4 regions of the Cronobacter muytjensii ATCC 51329 genome follow, and region 3 is predicted to be linked to each of the others. Evidence: predicted binding sites of a transcription regulator. Region 3 holds the regulator's gene; each other region holds the start of a gene.
The links. The regulator Fur, encoded in region 3, represses iron uptake genes when iron is present. The targets are predictions, from matches to a motif close to ATAATAATGAGAACNACTATCAA.
Positions count from the first base shown of each region.

Region 1: the regulator Fur is predicted to act here: its motif matches at 2,257-2,279, upstream of bfd (bacterioferritin-associated ferredoxin).
Region 2: the regulator Fur is predicted to act here: its motif matches at 1,723-1,745, upstream of fepB (Fe2+-enterobactin ABC transporter substrate-binding protein).
Region 4: the regulator Fur is predicted to act here: its motif matches at 1,930-1,952, upstream of AFK63_RS04150 (Nramp family divalent metal transporter).

Region 1 covers NZ_CP012268.1:72,397-76,610, forward strand. Annotated here, with positions in the region: gene fusA (elongation factor G) at 1-885, shown strand, start outside; gene tuf (elongation factor Tu) at 953-2,137, shown strand; gene bfd (bacterioferritin-associated ferredoxin) at 2,314-2,508, shown strand; gene bfr (bacterioferritin) at 2,574-3,050, shown strand; gene AFK63_RS00385 (prepilin peptidase) at 3,054-3,521, opposite strand; gene rpsJ (30S ribosomal protein S10) at 3,901-4,212, shown strand.
Region 2 covers NZ_CP012268.1:841,615-845,828, forward strand. Annotated here, with positions in the region: gene entS (enterobactin transporter EntS) at 1-599, shown strand, start outside; gene fepB (Fe2+-enterobactin ABC transporter substrate-binding protein) at 626-1,567, opposite strand; gene entC (isochorismate synthase EntC) at 1,773-2,942, shown strand; gene AFK63_RS03905 ((2,3-dihydroxybenzoyl)adenylate synthase) at 2,953-4,214, shown strand, end outside.
Region 3 covers NZ_CP012268.1:2,735,692-2,739,905, forward strand. Annotated here, with positions in the region: gene ybfF (esterase) at 128-895, shown strand; gene ybfE (LexA regulated protein) at 1,023-1,304, shown strand; gene fldA (flavodoxin FldA) at 1,466-1,996, shown strand; gene fur (ferric iron uptake transcriptional regulator) at 2,286-2,738, shown strand; gene AFK63_RS12675 (helix-turn-helix domain-containing protein) at 3,062-3,673, shown strand; gene AFK63_RS12680 (beta-N-acetylhexosaminidase) at 3,732-4,214, opposite strand, start outside.
Region 4 covers NZ_CP012268.1:887,366-891,579, reverse strand. Annotated here, with positions in the region: gene mgrA (L-glyceraldehyde 3-phosphate reductase) at 1-97, shown strand, start outside; gene AFK63_RS04155 (DUF2502 domain-containing protein) at 234-596, shown strand; gene AFK63_RS04150 (Nramp family divalent metal transporter) at 652-1,890, opposite strand; gene AFK63_RS04145 (NupC/NupG family nucleoside CNT transporter) at 2,246-3,430, shown strand; gene AFK63_RS04140 (EAL domain-containing protein) at 3,476-4,214, opposite strand, start outside.

The DNA of each region.
Region 1 (4,214 bases), 1.7 Mb from region 3:
TTCCCTGAGCCGGTAATCTCTATCGCGGTTGAACCGAAAACCAAAGCTGACCAGGAAAAAATGGGTCTGGCTCTGGGCCGTCTGGCTAAAGAAGACCCGTCTTTCCGCGTATGGACTGACGAAGAATCTAACCAGACCATCATCGCTGGTATGGGTGAGCTGCACCTCGACATCATCGTTGACCGTATGAAGCGTGAATTCAACGTTGAAGCGAACGTAGGTAAACCTCAGGTTGCTTACCGCGAAGCGATTCGCACCAAGGTTACCGACATTGAAGGTAAACATGCTAAGCAGTCTGGTGGTCGCGGTCAGTACGGTCACGTTGTGATCGACATGTACCCGCTGGAGCCGGGCTCTAACCCGAAAGGTTACGAGTTCATCAACGACATCAAAGGTGGTGTAATTCCTGGCGAATACATCCCGGCCGTTGATAAAGGCATCCAGGAGCAGCTGAAGTCTGGTCCGCTGGCAGGTTACCCGGTAGTAGACATCGGTATTCGTCTGCACTTCGGTTCTTACCACGACGTTGACTCCTCTGAACTGGCGTTTAAACTGGCAGCTTCTATCGCCTTTAAAGAAGGCTTTAAGAAAGCAAAACCAGTTCTGCTTGAGCCGATCATGAAGGTTGAAGTAGAAACTCCGGAAGAGAACACTGGTGACGTTATCGGTGACTTGAGCCGTCGTCGCGGTATGCTGCGTGGTCAGGAATCCGAAGTGACTGGCGTGAAGATCCACGCTGAAGTTCCGCTGTCTGAAATGTTCGGATATGCAACTCAGCTGCGTTCTCTGACCAAAGGTCGTGCATCATACACTATGGAATTCCTGAAGTATGATGATGCGCCGAACAACGTCGCTCAGGCCGTTATCGAAGCCCGTGGCAAATAAGCCTCAGGGTTAAAACCAAAGTCCCGTGCCCTCTCGGCGAGGGGGCACTATAGTAAGGAATATAGCCGTGTCTAAAGAAAAATTTGAACGTACAAAACCGCACGTTAACGTCGGTACTATCGGCCACGTTGACCATGGTAAAACTACCCTGACCGCTGCCATCACTACCGTTCTGGCTAAAACCTACGGTGGTTCTGCTCGTGCATTCGATCAGATCGATAACGCGCCGGAAGAAAAAGCTCGTGGTATCACCATCAACACCTCTCACGTTGAATATGACACCCCGACTCGCCACTACGCGCACGTTGACTGCCCGGGCCACGCCGACTACGTGAAAAACATGATCACCGGTGCTGCTCAGATGGACGGCGCTATCCTGGTTGTTGCTGCGACTGACGGCCCGATGCCGCAGACCCGTGAGCACATCCTGCTGGGTCGTCAGGTAGGCGTTCCGTACATCATCGTGTTCCTGAACAAATGCGACATGGTTGATGACGAAGAGCTGCTGGAACTGGTTGAGATGGAAGTGCGTGAGCTGCTGTCTCAGTACGACTTCCCGGGCGATGACACCCCGATCGTTCGCGGTTCCGCGCTGAAAGCGCTGGAAGGCGAAGCTGAATGGGAAGAGAAAATCATCGAGCTGGCAGGTCACCTGGATTCTTACATCCCGGAACCGGAGCGCGCGATTGACAAGCCGTTCCTGCTGCCGATCGAAGACGTATTCTCCATCTCCGGTCGTGGTACCGTTGTTACCGGTCGTGTAGAGCGCGGTATCATCAAAGTTGGTGAAGAAGTGGAAATCGTTGGTATCAAAGACACCGCGAAATCTACCTGTACCGGCGTTGAAATGTTCCGCAAACTGCTGGACGAAGGCCGCGCGGGCGAGAACGTAGGTGTTCTGCTGCGTGGTATCAAACGTGAAGAAATCGAACGTGGTCAGGTACTGGCTAAGCCGGGCTCCATCAAGCCGCACACCAAGTTCGAATCTGAAGTGTACATTCTGTCCAAAGACGAAGGCGGCCGTCACACTCCGTTCTTCAAAGGCTACCGTCCGCAGTTCTACTTCCGTACCACTGACGTGACCGGTACCATCGAACTGCCGGAAGGCGTTGAGATGGTAATGCCGGGCGACAACATCAAAATGGTTGTCACCCTGATCCACCCGATCGCAATGGACGACGGTCTGCGTTTCGCAATCCGCGAAGGCGGCCGTACCGTAGGCGCTGGCGTGGTTGCTAAAGTTCTGGGCTAATTAACTCAGAATTGAAAAGGGCGCTTCGGCGCCCTTTTGTTTTATAAGGAAAAGTTGTTCTAAAGGTTTATACACTTTCTAAAGACACTCATCCCTCATTAAAAGTCTGTCCCTGCCTCGTTGTAATCATAACCATTCTCATTTACACTTTGTGCATAAACTGAACGGGAGTTATCATGTACGTTTGTTTGTGTAATGGTATCAGCGATAAAAAAATACGGCAGGCGGTACGTCAGCATCATCCCCAGTCCTTCCAGCAGCTTCGTAAATTTATGCCGATTGGCAATCAGTGTGGTAAATGCGTTCGCGCTGCCCGCGAAATAATGCAGGACGAGCTGATGCAGATCCCTGAGTATCAGGAAATTGCCTGACCGCAGATTTTGACTTCCACGCCAGCCCATCTACGCTTCATGTAGTGGAAGCGGAGGGAAGCAAAATGCAAGGTGATATTAAGATAATAAACTATCTCAATAAATTATTGGGAAATGAGCTTGTTGCAATCAATCAGTACTTTCTCCATGCGAGAATGTTCAAAAACTGGGGCCTGATGCGCCTCAACGATGTCGAATACCATGAGTCTATTGATGAAATGAAACACGCCGATATTTATATCGAACGTATTTTATTTCTTGAGGGCATCCCCAACCTTCAGGACCTGGGTAAACTGCATATCGGCGAAGATGTAGAAGAAATGCTGCGCTCCGATCTCACTCTTGAGATGGAAGGCGCGAAAGATTTGCGTGAGGCTATCGCCTATGCAGATTCTATTCATGATTACGTCAGCAGGGATATCATGATCAAAATCCTTGAGGACGAAGAGCACCATATCGACTGGCTTGAAACCGAGCTGGATCTTATTAGCAAAATTGGCCTGCAGAATTACATTCAGTCCCAGATTAAAGAACAGAGCTAACATTTATACATCCAGTATCTGGAAAGTAGAGATACTGCAAAGCAACCCCGCTGCCGCCAGAAATGGACCAAAAGGTAGCGGGGTTTTTCGTAAATGCATCTGCTCTTTTTTACGGTACAGGAAAAACGACATCATTAGCCCGAGCAAAGCGGCAGTTAAAAGCAACAGGCCCAACATCTGCCATCCATGCCAGGCGCCAAGCGCGCCGAGATATTTAACATCGCCATATCCCAGCCCTTCAGAATTACGTAACCATCGGTAAGCCCAGTAAAGCAACGACAAGGATAGGTAGCCAATGAGTGCGCCCGCTACCGCATCAGCGAGGAAGCGTGACTGAAAAATGAGATGGTAAGACAAACCCAGCCAAAGGAGGGGACAAGTCAGGCTGTTGGGTAGCAGGCCATAACGAAGATCTTTCAGCACTAGCCCTGCGTTCAGCAATATATACCCCAATAACCATAACGTAATCATATCACCACCTTCTGGTGAGCCATTCATAACGCCGTAAAAATACAATCTGTGTGCGGCGAAGCGAATGGCGTTCTTTCAGTGATACGCGATACATTCCAGCCAATTTAGCCGCGGACGTACATGTTGCAGTAGACTGCGAGGCGGTACGGAAGAATGTTTAATTTCTAATCAGAGCTTGCGTCGGCGCCAGATTTACGTATAATGCGCGGGCTTGTCATTAATGACGGCGGGTTCAATATGAACCCTGATAGCTGCGGTTTGGCTATCTACAATGCTCCCAATCGGGGAGCTACGTAAGAACGATTACACTCTCCCATCAATCGTAATGGGTTCGAGGAGTAATCATTTTCGTCTATAAAATAATTGGAGCTCTGGTCTCATGCAGAACCAAAGAATCCGTATCCGCCTGAAAGCGTTTGATCATCGTCTGATCGATCAATCAACCGCGGAAATCGTCGAGACTGCTAAGCGCACTGGTGCGCAAGTCCGTGGTCCGATCCCGCTGCCGACCCGCAAAGAGCGCTTTACCGTTCTGATCTCCCCGCACGTTAACAAAGACGCGCGTGATCAGTACGAAATCCGCACTCACAAGCGTCTGGTTGACATCGTTGAGCCAACCGAGAAAACCGTTGATGCTCTGATGCGTCTGGATCTGGCTGCCGGTGTAGACGTGCAGATCAGCCTGGGTTAATC
Region 2 (4,214 bases), 1.9 Mb from region 3:
GCCTGCGTTTTCTTATTGCAAGCCCGATTGTCGGCGGCGTCGCGCTTACTGGCGCGCTGTTGACGATGGCGAGCGCGGTGCGCGTGCTTTATCCCGCGCTTGCGAACCACTGGCAGATGGCGAGCGGCGAAATCGGCGTGCTTTACGCTGCTGTACCGCTCGGCGCGGCGCTGGGCGCGCTTACCAGCGGCGGGCTTGCGCATTCGCCGCACCCCGGCCGCACGATGCTTATCGCCTCGGTGCTGGCGCTGGCGGCGGTCGGCGTGTTCAGCCTGATGCCCTGGTGGCCGCTGGCGTTCTTCTGCCTGACGCTGTTCGGCTACCTGAGCGGCATCAGCTCGCTGATCCAGTACCAGCTTATCCAGACCCAGACGCCGGATCACATGCTCGGGCGTATTAACGGGCTGTGGACGGCGCAAAACGTCACGGGCGACGCCATCGGCGCGGCGCTGCTGGGCAGCGTTGGCGCGCTGCTCTCGCCAGTCAGTGCCGCGAGCGCGGGGGGCCTGGGGCTCGCGGTGATTGCTATCGTCCTGACGATGCTCTTCGGCGAGCTGCGACGTCTGCGCCAGACGCCGCCGCAACCGGCGCAGGCATAATAAAAAGGGGCCCGGCGGCCCCTTTTTTACGCTTTAAACAGAATTTCCAGCCTCTTGAGCAGCAGGCTGGCGCTGTAATAATCGAGACGGAACGTTTCGGTGCCAAGCGCGTATACCCGTTTATGTTGCACCGCAGGAAGGTGGGCCAGCAGCGGATCGCGCATCAGCGCGGCGGCGTCTTTTTCATCGCCAGCGAACAGCAGCAGCGTCTCGCCGTTAAGCCCCCCGGCCAGCGTTTCTCCGCCGAGCTGAATAATATCGTGGCGTTTGCCCATGCTGGTCAGGCCATGCGTGGCGGGCGGCGGCGCGAGCGTAAAGCCGAGCTGGCCGAGCAGTTTCCCCTGCGCGGAGTCGGCGGTCCAGAGATTCGCGCCGTGCGCCGCCGGGTTATAAACCAGCGCGCTTACCGGCTGCGGCGGCAGCGCCATGTGCGTTTTCGCCTGCGCGAGCTGCTTATCAAACTGCGCGATGCGCGCGGCCGCCTGTTTCTCGTGACCGGTGATTTCACCGAGCTGGGTCAGGAGTTGCTGCCAGCTTTTGTCGTCGTAATTAATCACCAGCGTCGGCGCGATGGCGGACAATTGCTCGTACAGCGCCAGCGCGGAATCGCCGCCGGTGGCGCTGACCAGAATGAGATCCGGCATCTGCGCGGCCACGGCTTCGGCGTTCGGCTCGCCGATGTACAGCCTCCCGACGTGACGCGCTTTCGCCACCTCGCCCCACTGGCGCAGGAAACCCTGATCGTCAGCGACGCGGTTGCCCGGCGAGGTGGCGCCACTCGCCACGACCGGCGCGTCAATCGCCAGCAGCGAGCCGGTCAGGGTGACGCTGGTGGAGACGATGCGCTGCGGCGCTTTTTCGAGCGTCTGCACGCCGCGGCTGTCGGTTATCTGGCGCGGCCAGTCTGCCGCCTGTGAAACTGAGGAAATTCCTAAAACCAGCAGGCTGGCGGCGAGCGTGGAGCGCAGGGCGGAAATGAACGTCACGGCAACGTATCCTGTCAGAAGAGTTAATAATGCTTCTCATTTTCACGATTTGCCGACAGGATGCAAGCGGTGACGACGCCGTGAATTTGCCTCTGCGGTTGACATGCCCGCCATTTCGCCTTAGGTTACGCCACCAAATACAAATGATAACAATTATCAGTTCTCTTTTTTGGTACAGGAGGAGCGCATGGACACGTCACTGGTCGAGGAGAGCCGCAAGGCAACCGCATCCCTTTCATCTGACAGCTTTTTCTTCATGTCGCCTTATCACAGTTTTACCACCCGCGGCTGTTTCGCGCGGCTGGACACGCCGGCAGCCGATGGCGAAGCGCGCCACGGCGCGTTTCAGACCGCGCTGCGCGACGCCTTTGACCGCGCCCGCCGCAGCGGCATCGCGCGCCCGATAGTGGTTGGCGCTATCCCGTTCGACACGCGCCAGCCCTCCGCGCTGTTTATCCCCGAAAGCCGCAGCGATTTTACGCCCGCAGGTTATACGCTGCCTGAGCGCGCCGCTGCCGCGCCGCGCGTGAAAAGCCGCGAGGCGATACCGGAACAGGACGCCTTTATGGCGATGGTGGCGCGCGCCGCTGCGCTGACCGACACGCCGGCGGTACGCAAAATCGTGCTCTCCCGGCTTATCGATATCACTACCGAAGAGACGCCGGACAGCCTGGCGCTGCTGGCGCGTCTGGTGGCGCAAAACCCGGCGAGCTTTAACTTCCACGTTCCGCTGCCCGATGGCGGCACGCTGCTTGGCGCAAGCCCCGAACTGCTGCTGCGCAAAGATGGCAATACGTTCAGCTCGTTGCCGCTCGCCGGCTCCGCGCGTCGCCACGCTGATGCGGCGCAGGATAAAGCAGCCGGGCAGACGCTGCTGTGCTCCGCCAAAGACCGGCATGAGCATGAACTGGTGACTCAGGCGATGCGCGACGTGCTGGCGCCGCGCAGCCAGCATCTGGCGATGCCGGGCGCGCCGGAGCTCATTACAACGCCGACGCTGTGGCATCTCGCCACGCCGGTCGAGGGCGAGACGCGCTTTGCGGACGATAACGCGCTGTCGCTTGCCTGCCTGCTGCACCCGACGCCCGCATTAAGCGGCTTCCCGCACGAGGCGGCGAAAGCGTATATCGCCGAGCTGGAGCCGTTCGAACGCGAACTCTTCGGCGGCATCGTCGGCTGGTGCGACGCCGAAGGCAATGGCGAGTGGGTAGTGACCATCCGCTGCGCGCGGCTGCGCGGCAATCAGGTACGTCTGTTCGCGGGCGCCGGAATTGTGCCTGCCTCCGATCCGCTCTCTGAATGGCGCGAAACCGGCACCAAACTTTCCACCATGCTTCACGTTTTAGGTCTTCACTGAGGTTCTGCGCATGACTATCCCTTACACCCGCTGGCCGGATGATTTCGCCGCGCGCTACCGCGCCAAAGGCTACTGGCTCGATCTGCCGCTGACCGATATCGTCAGCCGCCACGCGCAGAGCGCCGCCATCGCGGTTATCGACGGCGAGCGCCGCTTCAGCTACCGCGATCTGGACGCGGCCGCCACGCGGCTTGCGGGCGCGCTGTCGCGTCGCGGTCTGAAAACCGGCGACACCGCGCTGGTGCAGCTTGGTAACGTGGCGGAGTTTTACATCGTCTTCTTCGCGCTGCTGAAAATCGGCGTCGCGCCGGTCAATGCGCTCTTCAGCCACCAGCGCACCGAGCTTGACGCCTACGCACGCCAGATTGCGCCTGCGTTGCTGATTGCCGACCGCGAGCACGCGCTGTTTGCAGATAACGCTTACGCGCAGGCGCTGGCCGCGAAAACCCCATCGCTTCGCATGACGCTGCTGCGCGGTGATACTCTGGAGCCGCTTATCGCAGAGCCGCAGGCCGGTTTCTCACCCGCGCCTTCCGCCGCCGATGAAGTGGCGTTTTTTCAGCTCTCCGGCGGCAGCACCGGCACGCCGAAGCTTATCCCGCGCACCCATAACGATTACTACTACAGCATCCGCCGTAGCGCAGAGATCTGTGCCTTCAGCCGTGAAACGCGCTATCTCTGCGCGCTGCCCGCGGCGCATAACTACCCGTTAAGCTCGCCCGGCGCGCTTGGCGTGTTTTTCACCGAAGGCTGCGTGGTGCTGGCGCGCGATCCGAGCGCGACGCTCTGCTTCCCGCTGATTGAACAGCATCAGATCAACGTCACCGCGCTGGTGCCGCCCGCCGTCAGCCTCTGGCTGCAGGCGATTAACGAGTGGGGCGATAACCGCCAGCTGGCCTCGCTGAAGCTGCTGCAGGTCGGCGGCGCGCGGTTGTCCGACACGCTCGCGGCGCGCATTCCGGCGGAGATCGGCTGCCAGCTTCAGCAGGTGTTCGGCATGGCCGAGGGGCTTGTGAACTACACCCGTCTGTCCGATCCGGACGCGCGTATTTTCACAACCCAGGGCCGTCCGATGAGCCCGGACGACGAAGTCTGGGTGGCCGATGAAAACGGCAATCCGCTGCCGCGCGGCCAGGTGGGGCGCCTGATGACGCGTGGCCCGTACACCTTCCGCGGCTACTACAACAGCCCGGAGCACAACGCCAGCGCCTTTGACGCGGACGGTTTTTACAGCTCCGGCGATCTGATAGCGATTGACGAACACGGCTACAT
Region 3 (4,214 bases):
ACCCAACAGCGGATAGCGTCAAACCAGGAAGGCCGCAAAAGTCGGAATTAACTGGAACCTTGCAGCCGGGCGGCAGAATGGTCAACATGATAACCTAACCTGTCAGTCGCCAAAAAAGAACTTTGCCATGAAATTAAATACCCGCACGCAATCTGCGCAACAACCGACTCAAAATACACCGATTGTGTTAATTCACGGGCTGTTTGGCAGCCTGGACAATCTCGGCGTGCTGGCCCGCGACCTGGTGCAGGATAACAATATTGTGCAGGTCGATTTGCGTAACCACGGGCTTTCTGAGCGTAGCGAGACGATGGATTACCCGGCGATGGCGCAGGACATTCTCGATACGCTGGATGCGCTGGGGCTGGAGAAAGTGATTCTTATCGGGCATTCGATGGGCGGCAAAGCGGCGATGGCGGTAACGGCGCTGGCGCCAGATCGCATTGAAAAGCTGGTGGCTATCGATATCGCGCCAGTGGATTATCAGGTCCGCCGCCACGACGACATTTTCGCGGCGGTCAACGCGGTGAGCGATGCGGGCGCGACAACACGCCAGCAGGCGGCGGATATCATGCGCCAGTATATCGCGGAAGAAGGCGTGATTCAGTTTCTGCTGAAGTCGTTTGTCGATGGCGTCTGGCGCTTCAATGTGCCGGTGCTGTGGAATCAATACGCCCATATTGTCGGCTGGGAACCCCTCCCCGCCTGGCGCGGCCCGGCGCTGTTTATCCGTGGCGGCGCGTCGCCTTATGTGGAAGAAGCGCACCGCGAAGCGCTGCTGGCGCAATTCCCGCAGGCCCGCGCGCACGTTATCGCGGGCGCGGGTCACTGGGTGCATGCCGAAAAGCCGCAGGCGGTGCTGCGCGCTATCCGGCGTTTTCTGGAAACTGATTAAAAACAGACCGACCGGCGCCGTCGCGCGCCGGATGCGTTGGCGCGCTTCGCTGCCTGATGTATGATGGCGCGCTGAAATACCGCCGGGCCCGCCCCGGCAGCCTGTTTCCCCTGTCTATACTCATACCATGGCAAAAGAACAAACGGACCGCACAACGCTCGATCTTTTCGCGGATGAACGCCGTCCGGGCAGACCGAAAACCAATCCGCTGTCGCGCGACGAACAGCTGCGCATCAATAAGCGCAACCAGCTTAAGCGTGACAAAGTTCGCGGGCTTAAGCGCGTGGAATTGAAGCTGAACGCCGATGCGGTGGACGCGCTGAACCATCTGGCTCAGGCGCGTAATATCAGCCGCAGCGAGCTGATAGAAGCTATGCTCCTCGCTCAGCTGAAAGCCTTGCAGGAGTAAGGTCTGGTCTGAATTTTACCCAAAAGGACGGGGCAATGTAGCAGAGAGTGCACCCGGCGCCTGATACCGTTTCCGCACCTTCACCTGTTCTGCTATGATTGCCCTATCTGTGGGCGTTATGCCAGCACCATCACATTTAGATTCAAGAGGTTATTCTTCTTATGGCAATCGTAGGCATCTTTTTCGGCAGCGACACCGGCAATACCGAAAATATCGCGAAAATTATCCAGAAACAGCTCGGGAAAGACGTTGCTGAAGTGCATGACATTGCTAAAAGCAGCAAAGAGGATCTGGAAGCGTTCGATATTCTTCTGCTTGGCATCCCGACCTGGTACTACGGCGAAGCGCAGTGCGACTGGGACGACTTTTTCCCGACGCTGGAAGAAATTGACTTCAACGGTAAACTGGTCGCGCTGTTCGGCTGCGGCGACCAGGAAGATTACGCAGAATACTTCTGCGACGCGCTGGGCACCATTCGCGATATTATCGAGCCGCGCGGCGCGACCATTGTTGGCCACTGGCCGACGGCGGGTTATCACTTCGAAGCGTCCAAAGGTCTCGCAGACGACGATCACTTTGTCGGCCTCGCAATTGATGAAGATCGCCAGCCGGAGCTGACGGCGGAACGCGTTGAAAAATGGGTGAAACAGGTCTCCGAAGAGCTGCACCTGCAGGAAATCATCAACGCCTGATGATAAACGGCGCGGGCGACCGTCCGCGCCGGTTGATAGATAAAAGCAATGAAAATAATTGCTACAAATTTTTAACTTTCCCTCACTACGCTGTACAATGGCATCCTTAATTATCAGGCCTCCCCGTGCAAAACGCTGGCGGGTCCACGATTTTTAAGCTCTTTTTTGCCGGACGCTTGCGGTTTTCATTTAGGCATGTCAGTTCTATAATGAGACGCATTCATCTTCGGCGTATCCGATGTATCGCTCCCTTCTGGGGCGAGTCGTTAAGCAACAGGACAGATTCCGCATGACTGACAACAATACCGCATTAAAGAAGGCCGGCCTGAAAGTCACGCTTCCTCGATTAAAAATCCTCGAAGTGCTGCAGGAACCGGTCAATCATCATGTCAGTGCGGAAGACCTCTATAAGCGTCTGATTGACATGGGTGAAGAGATTGGCCTTGCCACGGTCTATCGTGTACTGAACCAGTTCGACGATGCCGGCATCGTCACCCGTCACAACTTCGAAGGCGGTAAATCCGTTTTCGAGCTGACGCAACAGCATCATCACGATCACCTGATCTGTCTCGATTGCGGCAAAGTGATCGAATTCAGCGATGACTCTATTGAAGCCCGTCAGCGTGAAATCGCGACACGTCACGGCATCCGCCTGACCAACCACAGCCTCTATCTGTATGGTCACTGTGCCGATGGCGACTGCCGCGAGAATGAACACGCGCACGAGGTCGGCGAGAAGTAACGCTTGCCATAACGCCTGATCCAAAGCCGACGTTTGTCGGCTTTTTTATTGTCTGAAAACCAGACGCTGAAAATACACATGTATCATTTTGGATTAATAACACAGAGATGTGTATTTTAATACAGCGCACAATGCTTAATTAAACCACATATATTTTATTAAATATAAATTCAGAAAAGATAAATATCTTTATCGGTCAAGCGGTTAGCCAACGAAAGATTGCCGTTGTTCATTCCCTCTTCTCTGCCCCTTATTGCAGCAATAAAAAAGCATCCATTAAGATACAGCAACGACATAAATTTATTTTAAACAAGGTAACCAATATGGTATTACCCTCTAAACCTCTTGCTGAGATTTACCGCATTGCCGATATTTTCAATAGCTACGGCAACTGGTCTCGTGCGGAAAAAAATACGCTTATCCCGTTGCGAGACGGGGAAATTTGCATCATTCGCGGCGGTCAGTTTTCTCTGATGCGCCAGAGTGACCGCCTGTTGCTGGAAAAATGCAGCGCCCCTTCGGTTCTGGGCCTGGCGCGGAATTTAGGTAAATCCCAATTCATAAAATTACAGGCTGATTCAGAATGTCATTATCAGTTAATTCCTTTTGATTATTTCATGCAGGAAATCGAAAAAAATCATTGCCAGTTACATCTTCTTATTTTGTCCTCATGGATAATTAATATGCTTTGCTATCGGGAAGAAATTATGCTGGGCAGAAACAGCTACAGTATGATTAAAGCCAATATCGATTGTCTGGCGTCGATGGATGAGTTTATGCGTAACCGGATTAACGTCGCCGATTATATTGTTAAAAAAACAAATCTTTCCCGCAGTATGGTAATGAAAACCTTGTCCCAGCTACGCAGCGCGAAACATATTGAAATCAGCAAAGGCAAACTGCTTGCCGTTCACCATCTGCCAGAGGCGCTGTAAGACACCGCTTTAACACACGTAAAAGCCAGCCCGGAGGCTGGCTTTTTTAAAAAGCGCGTTACGGCTGTACGCGCTCCGTCCGGCTGTGGCGTTTGCCATCCACGCTTACGCTGCGTACCTGCACCTCGCCCGTCACGCGCGGCGGTTGCGCGGCGTCATAAGGCTGCCAGCGCGCGCCGCCATCAGTGGAATACTCCATCGTCACGCCAGGCAGGCTGATGTTCATCTGCAATACCCCTGCTTTCACGCGTGCGCCCGGCACCGGCAGACGGAACTGCACGCCCGCTTTCTCAAGTTTCGGCAGTTCGCGACGGCCAAGCAGGTTCGCAAAACGCGTCCAGTCCCGTTGTAGCGCCTGCATATCGACCTGATGCGTTTCGCCGCCCTTATACTCGCGCCCCGCCTGATAATCCTGCTCCCATGCGGCACGGTGCCAGGCGCGCTCCGCTACGGCCAGCAGACGCGGATACATCATGTACTCCATCTGCTTATCGGTACGCACCACTTCGCTCCAGAGCTGTGCCGAGAGCCCATAAGCGCC
Region 4 (4,214 bases), 1.8 Mb from region 3:
CAGCAAAACCAGCCAGATTGACGACGCGGTGGGCATGCTGGCGAAACGGGAATTTTCAGCAGAAGAACGTCAGGCGATCGAGGCGATTCTGTCATAGTGCATGAGGTCAGGCTGCTTTAGCAAAAAGTGCGGTCATACCTGTTTTCAGAGTCGGAGCGATGCTGCAGGGATTTACAGGTCCGTAATATTACTGCAACAGGCCACCAACGGCCCCGATCGTGAAGGAGATAAGTATGTTCAGGTCACTGATTCTTGCAGCAGCGTTACTCGTGGGTACCGCCCCGCTTGTCGCCAGCGCTGGCGAAATCACCCTGTTGCCATCCATCAAATTACAAATTGGCGATCGCGACAATTACGGTAACTACTGGGACGGCGGCCGCTGGCGCGACCGCGATTACTGGCACAACCATTACCAGTGGCGCGGCGACCGCTGGTGGCGTCATGACAATGGCCGCCATCGCGGCTGGGATAAGCATCGCGGCTGGGATAATCGCCGGGCGTATGAGCGCGGCTATCGCGAAGGCTGGCGAGATCGCGATGACCGTCGCGGCTGGGGTAAACATGGTCGCGGCCACGGCCACGGTCATCACCACTGATAATGTTCTGAGCGAACAAAAAAGGCAGGCTTCGCGCCTGCCTTTTTTACGTCGGTTATAATCCGAGCGCGGTGCCTACCAGCAGCCAGATGTTGAGTGCCACTACCAGCGCCACAATCGCCCATCCGGTTCGCTTGACCCACGGCGTGTTGACCAGTTCGCCCATCAGATTTTTATCGCTGGTAAAGAACAGTAGCGGCACCAGCGCCAGCGCGATACCAAAGCTCAGCAGCACCTGACTCATCACCAGAATGCGCGTAGGATCGAGGCCCATCAGGATGACGATAAACGACGGCGCCATCGTGACCGAGCGTCGCACCCAGAGCGGAATGCTGAAGCGCACGAATCCCTGCATCACCACCTGCCCCGCCAGCGTGCCGACGACCGTCGAGGAGAGTCCCGCCGCAACCAGACTCAAACCGAAAATTGTCGCCGCCGCATGGCTTAACAGCGGTTCGAGCGTCAGGTAAGCCTGATCGAGTTCGGCCACTTTGGTGTGTCCGCTGAAGTGAAACGCCGCCGCCGCCGTCGCCATCATGGCCAGATTGACAAAGCCCGCAATGGTCATGGCGATCGCCACATCCCATTTGGTCGCGGAGTAGCGCTCTTTGCGCGAGCCGTCATGCAGGTTTTGCGTCAGCGACGAGTGGAGATAGATAACATGCGGCATGATGGTAGCGCCGAGTACGCCCGCGGCCAGGAACACGGCTTCCGAGGTCGGCAGGCTTGGGATCAGCATTCCTTTGCCAAGCGCCGCGAGCTTAGGCTGCGAGAAGAAAAGCTCCACGATATATGCCGCCGCCACAAACAGCAGCAGCCCGCCGATCACTTTTTCGAGCGGCTTTTGTCCATGCTTTTGCAGCATCAGGATCAGGAATGTGGCGATGCCGGTCAGCACCGCGCCCTGCAACAGCGACACGCCGAGGATAAGCTTAAACCCTATCGCCGCACCGATAAATTCCGCGAGATCGGTCGCCATAGCGATGATCTCCGCCTGCACCCAGTAAAACCAGACAACCGGACGCGGATAGTGATCGCGGATCTGCTCCGCGAGGTTTTTACCGGTCGCGATCCCAAGCTTGGCGGAGAGCACCTGAATCAACATTGCCATCAGGTTGGCCCATACCACCACCCACAGTAGCTGGTAGCCGAAACTGGCTCCGGCCTGAATATTCGTAGCGAAGTTACCCGGATCGATGTAGCCAATGGCAGCGATGAAAGCAGGCCCCATGAGTGCCAGCCTTAACTTCCGCGCTGTACGGCCACGACGTTGCTCAACGCGACTGTGATTCATGTCTGCCCCTGAAATATAGCCTTTGCTATGTTTCATGCTACCAAAATGAGAATGATTATCAAGTTCATTAGGCTGGATAATCTCTGATGGTTCTGATAGCTGAAATCAATGAAAGGCGGGTTAAGGTCGAGGTACGCGAGCAAAACACACTAAAATGCGCCCACGTGTGTTAAAAGTGTAGCAGCAAAAGATAACCTTTCACTGCTTTACGCAACATAACATTTTTGTATGTTCGATCACTCTTTTAGCGTTTCGTCACATGACGTAACTATAGTGTGTTGCAGATCTCGTTTTCTAAATGGTTGTTGCATAGAATGTGCACGGAAATTAAACCTGCCTCATATTTGGAGCAAATATGTCCCGCGTTCTTCATTTCGTTTTGGCGCTCGCCGTTGTAGCGCTGCTTGCTTTGCTGGTAAGTCACGACCGCAAAAAAATTCGTCTGCCTTATATTGGCCTGCTGCTGGTTATTGAAGTGCTGCTGGCCTGGTTCTTCCTTAATTCCAATATCGGTCTGGGCTTTGTTAAAGGCTTTGCCGATATGTTTGAAAAACTGCTCGGCTTTGCTAATGAAGGGACAAACTTCGTCTTTGGCAAAATGAATGATGAAGGCCTGGCATTTTTCTTCCTGAAAGTGCTTTGCCCTATCGTCTTTATCTCTGCGTTAATCGGTATTCTGCAGCACATTCGCGTACTGCCGATTGTTATCCGGGCTATCGGTACGGTTCTCTCGAAAGTGAACGGTATGGGTAAACTGGAATCCTTCAACGCGGTAAGCTCGCTGATTCTGGGACAGTCAGAAAACTTTATCGCCTATAAGGATATTCTCGGCAAAATGTCGCGTAACCGCATGTACACCATGGCCGCGACAGCGATGTCTACCGTGTCCATGTCGATTGTCGGCGCGTACATGACCATGCTGAAACCGCAGTACGTGGTAGCCGCGCTGATCCTGAACATGTTCAGCACCTTTATCGTCCTCTCCATCATCAACCCATATCGCGTTGAAAATGAAGAAGATTTGCAGATGTCTAACCTGCACGAAGGGCAAAGCTTCTTCGAAATGCTGGGCGAGTACATTCTGGCAGGCTTCAAAGTGGCGATTATCGTGGCCGCGATGCTGATTGGCTTTATCGCGCTGATTTCCGGTCTGAACGCACTGTTCGCCGCCGTACTTGGCATCTCCTTCCAGGGCATTCTGGGTTACATCTTCTACCCGGTGGCCTGGGTGATGGGCGTGCCGGCAAACGAAGCGTTGCAGGTGGGCAGTATTATGGCGACCAAACTGGTGTCCAACGAATTCGTGGCGATGATGGATCTGCAGAAACTGGCAGGCACTATCTCTCCGCGCGCGGAAGGCATCCTGTCTGTGTTCCTGGTTTCCTTTGCTAACTTCTCATCTATCGGCATTATTGCTGGCGCTATCAAAGGCCTGAATGAAGAACAGGGCAACGTGGTATCCCGCTTCGGCCTGAAGCTGGTCTATGGCTCAACGCTTGTGAGCGTGCTCTCAGCCTCTATTGCCGCACTCGTGCTGTAATCGCCACCATCATCATGCGAAAACCGGAGCCAGGCTCCGGTTTTTTTATGCCTTGCGCTCCAGCGGTTCTGGCCTTCCCGGCAGGTAGCCCTGGATATACTCCACGCCCAGCGAAAACAGCAGATCCCGCTGCGCCGGGGTTTCGACAAATTCCGCCACGACGGTCAGCGAGCGGGCCTTCGCCAGATCGCAAATGGATTTCACCACCAGCGCGTCAAAGGGATTACTCACCACATTACGCACAAAGCAGCCATCGATTTTGATGATATCGGCCTGTAAATTTTTAAGCCGCTCAAAATTGGCATAGCCGGTGCCGAAATCGTCAATCGCGATGCAAAACCCGCGCTCCTGCAGCAGCGCGATATTTTGTATGGTGTTTTCCGAGCCGGAGAGCGCCTGCTCTTCCGTCACCTCCAGAATAACCGCGCTGACTGGCACCCCATAACGTTCAAACAGTGCGATAGCCTGCTGCGCGATCCCCTGCTGTTGCAGCGTCAGCGGCATCAGGTTGACAGAGAAGCGCGCGCCGGGGCGCGTCTGTGGGTGCGCGTGAAGGTAACGGAGAAGTTTTTCCAGTACCTGCATATCAAAGCGCGCGCTGAGGTTAAAGCGGGCGATTAACGGAATGAATTTATCGGGTAAGATGAGCTCACCGTCGCAATTCAGACGCGCCAGGATCTCGGCATAGCCCTCTCCCTGCGCGTTGCGTATCGGCTGCGCGAACAGCGTGACGCCGCCGCCGGCCAGCGCGCGCTTCACCTTTTGCAGCATCAGCACCGGCTCG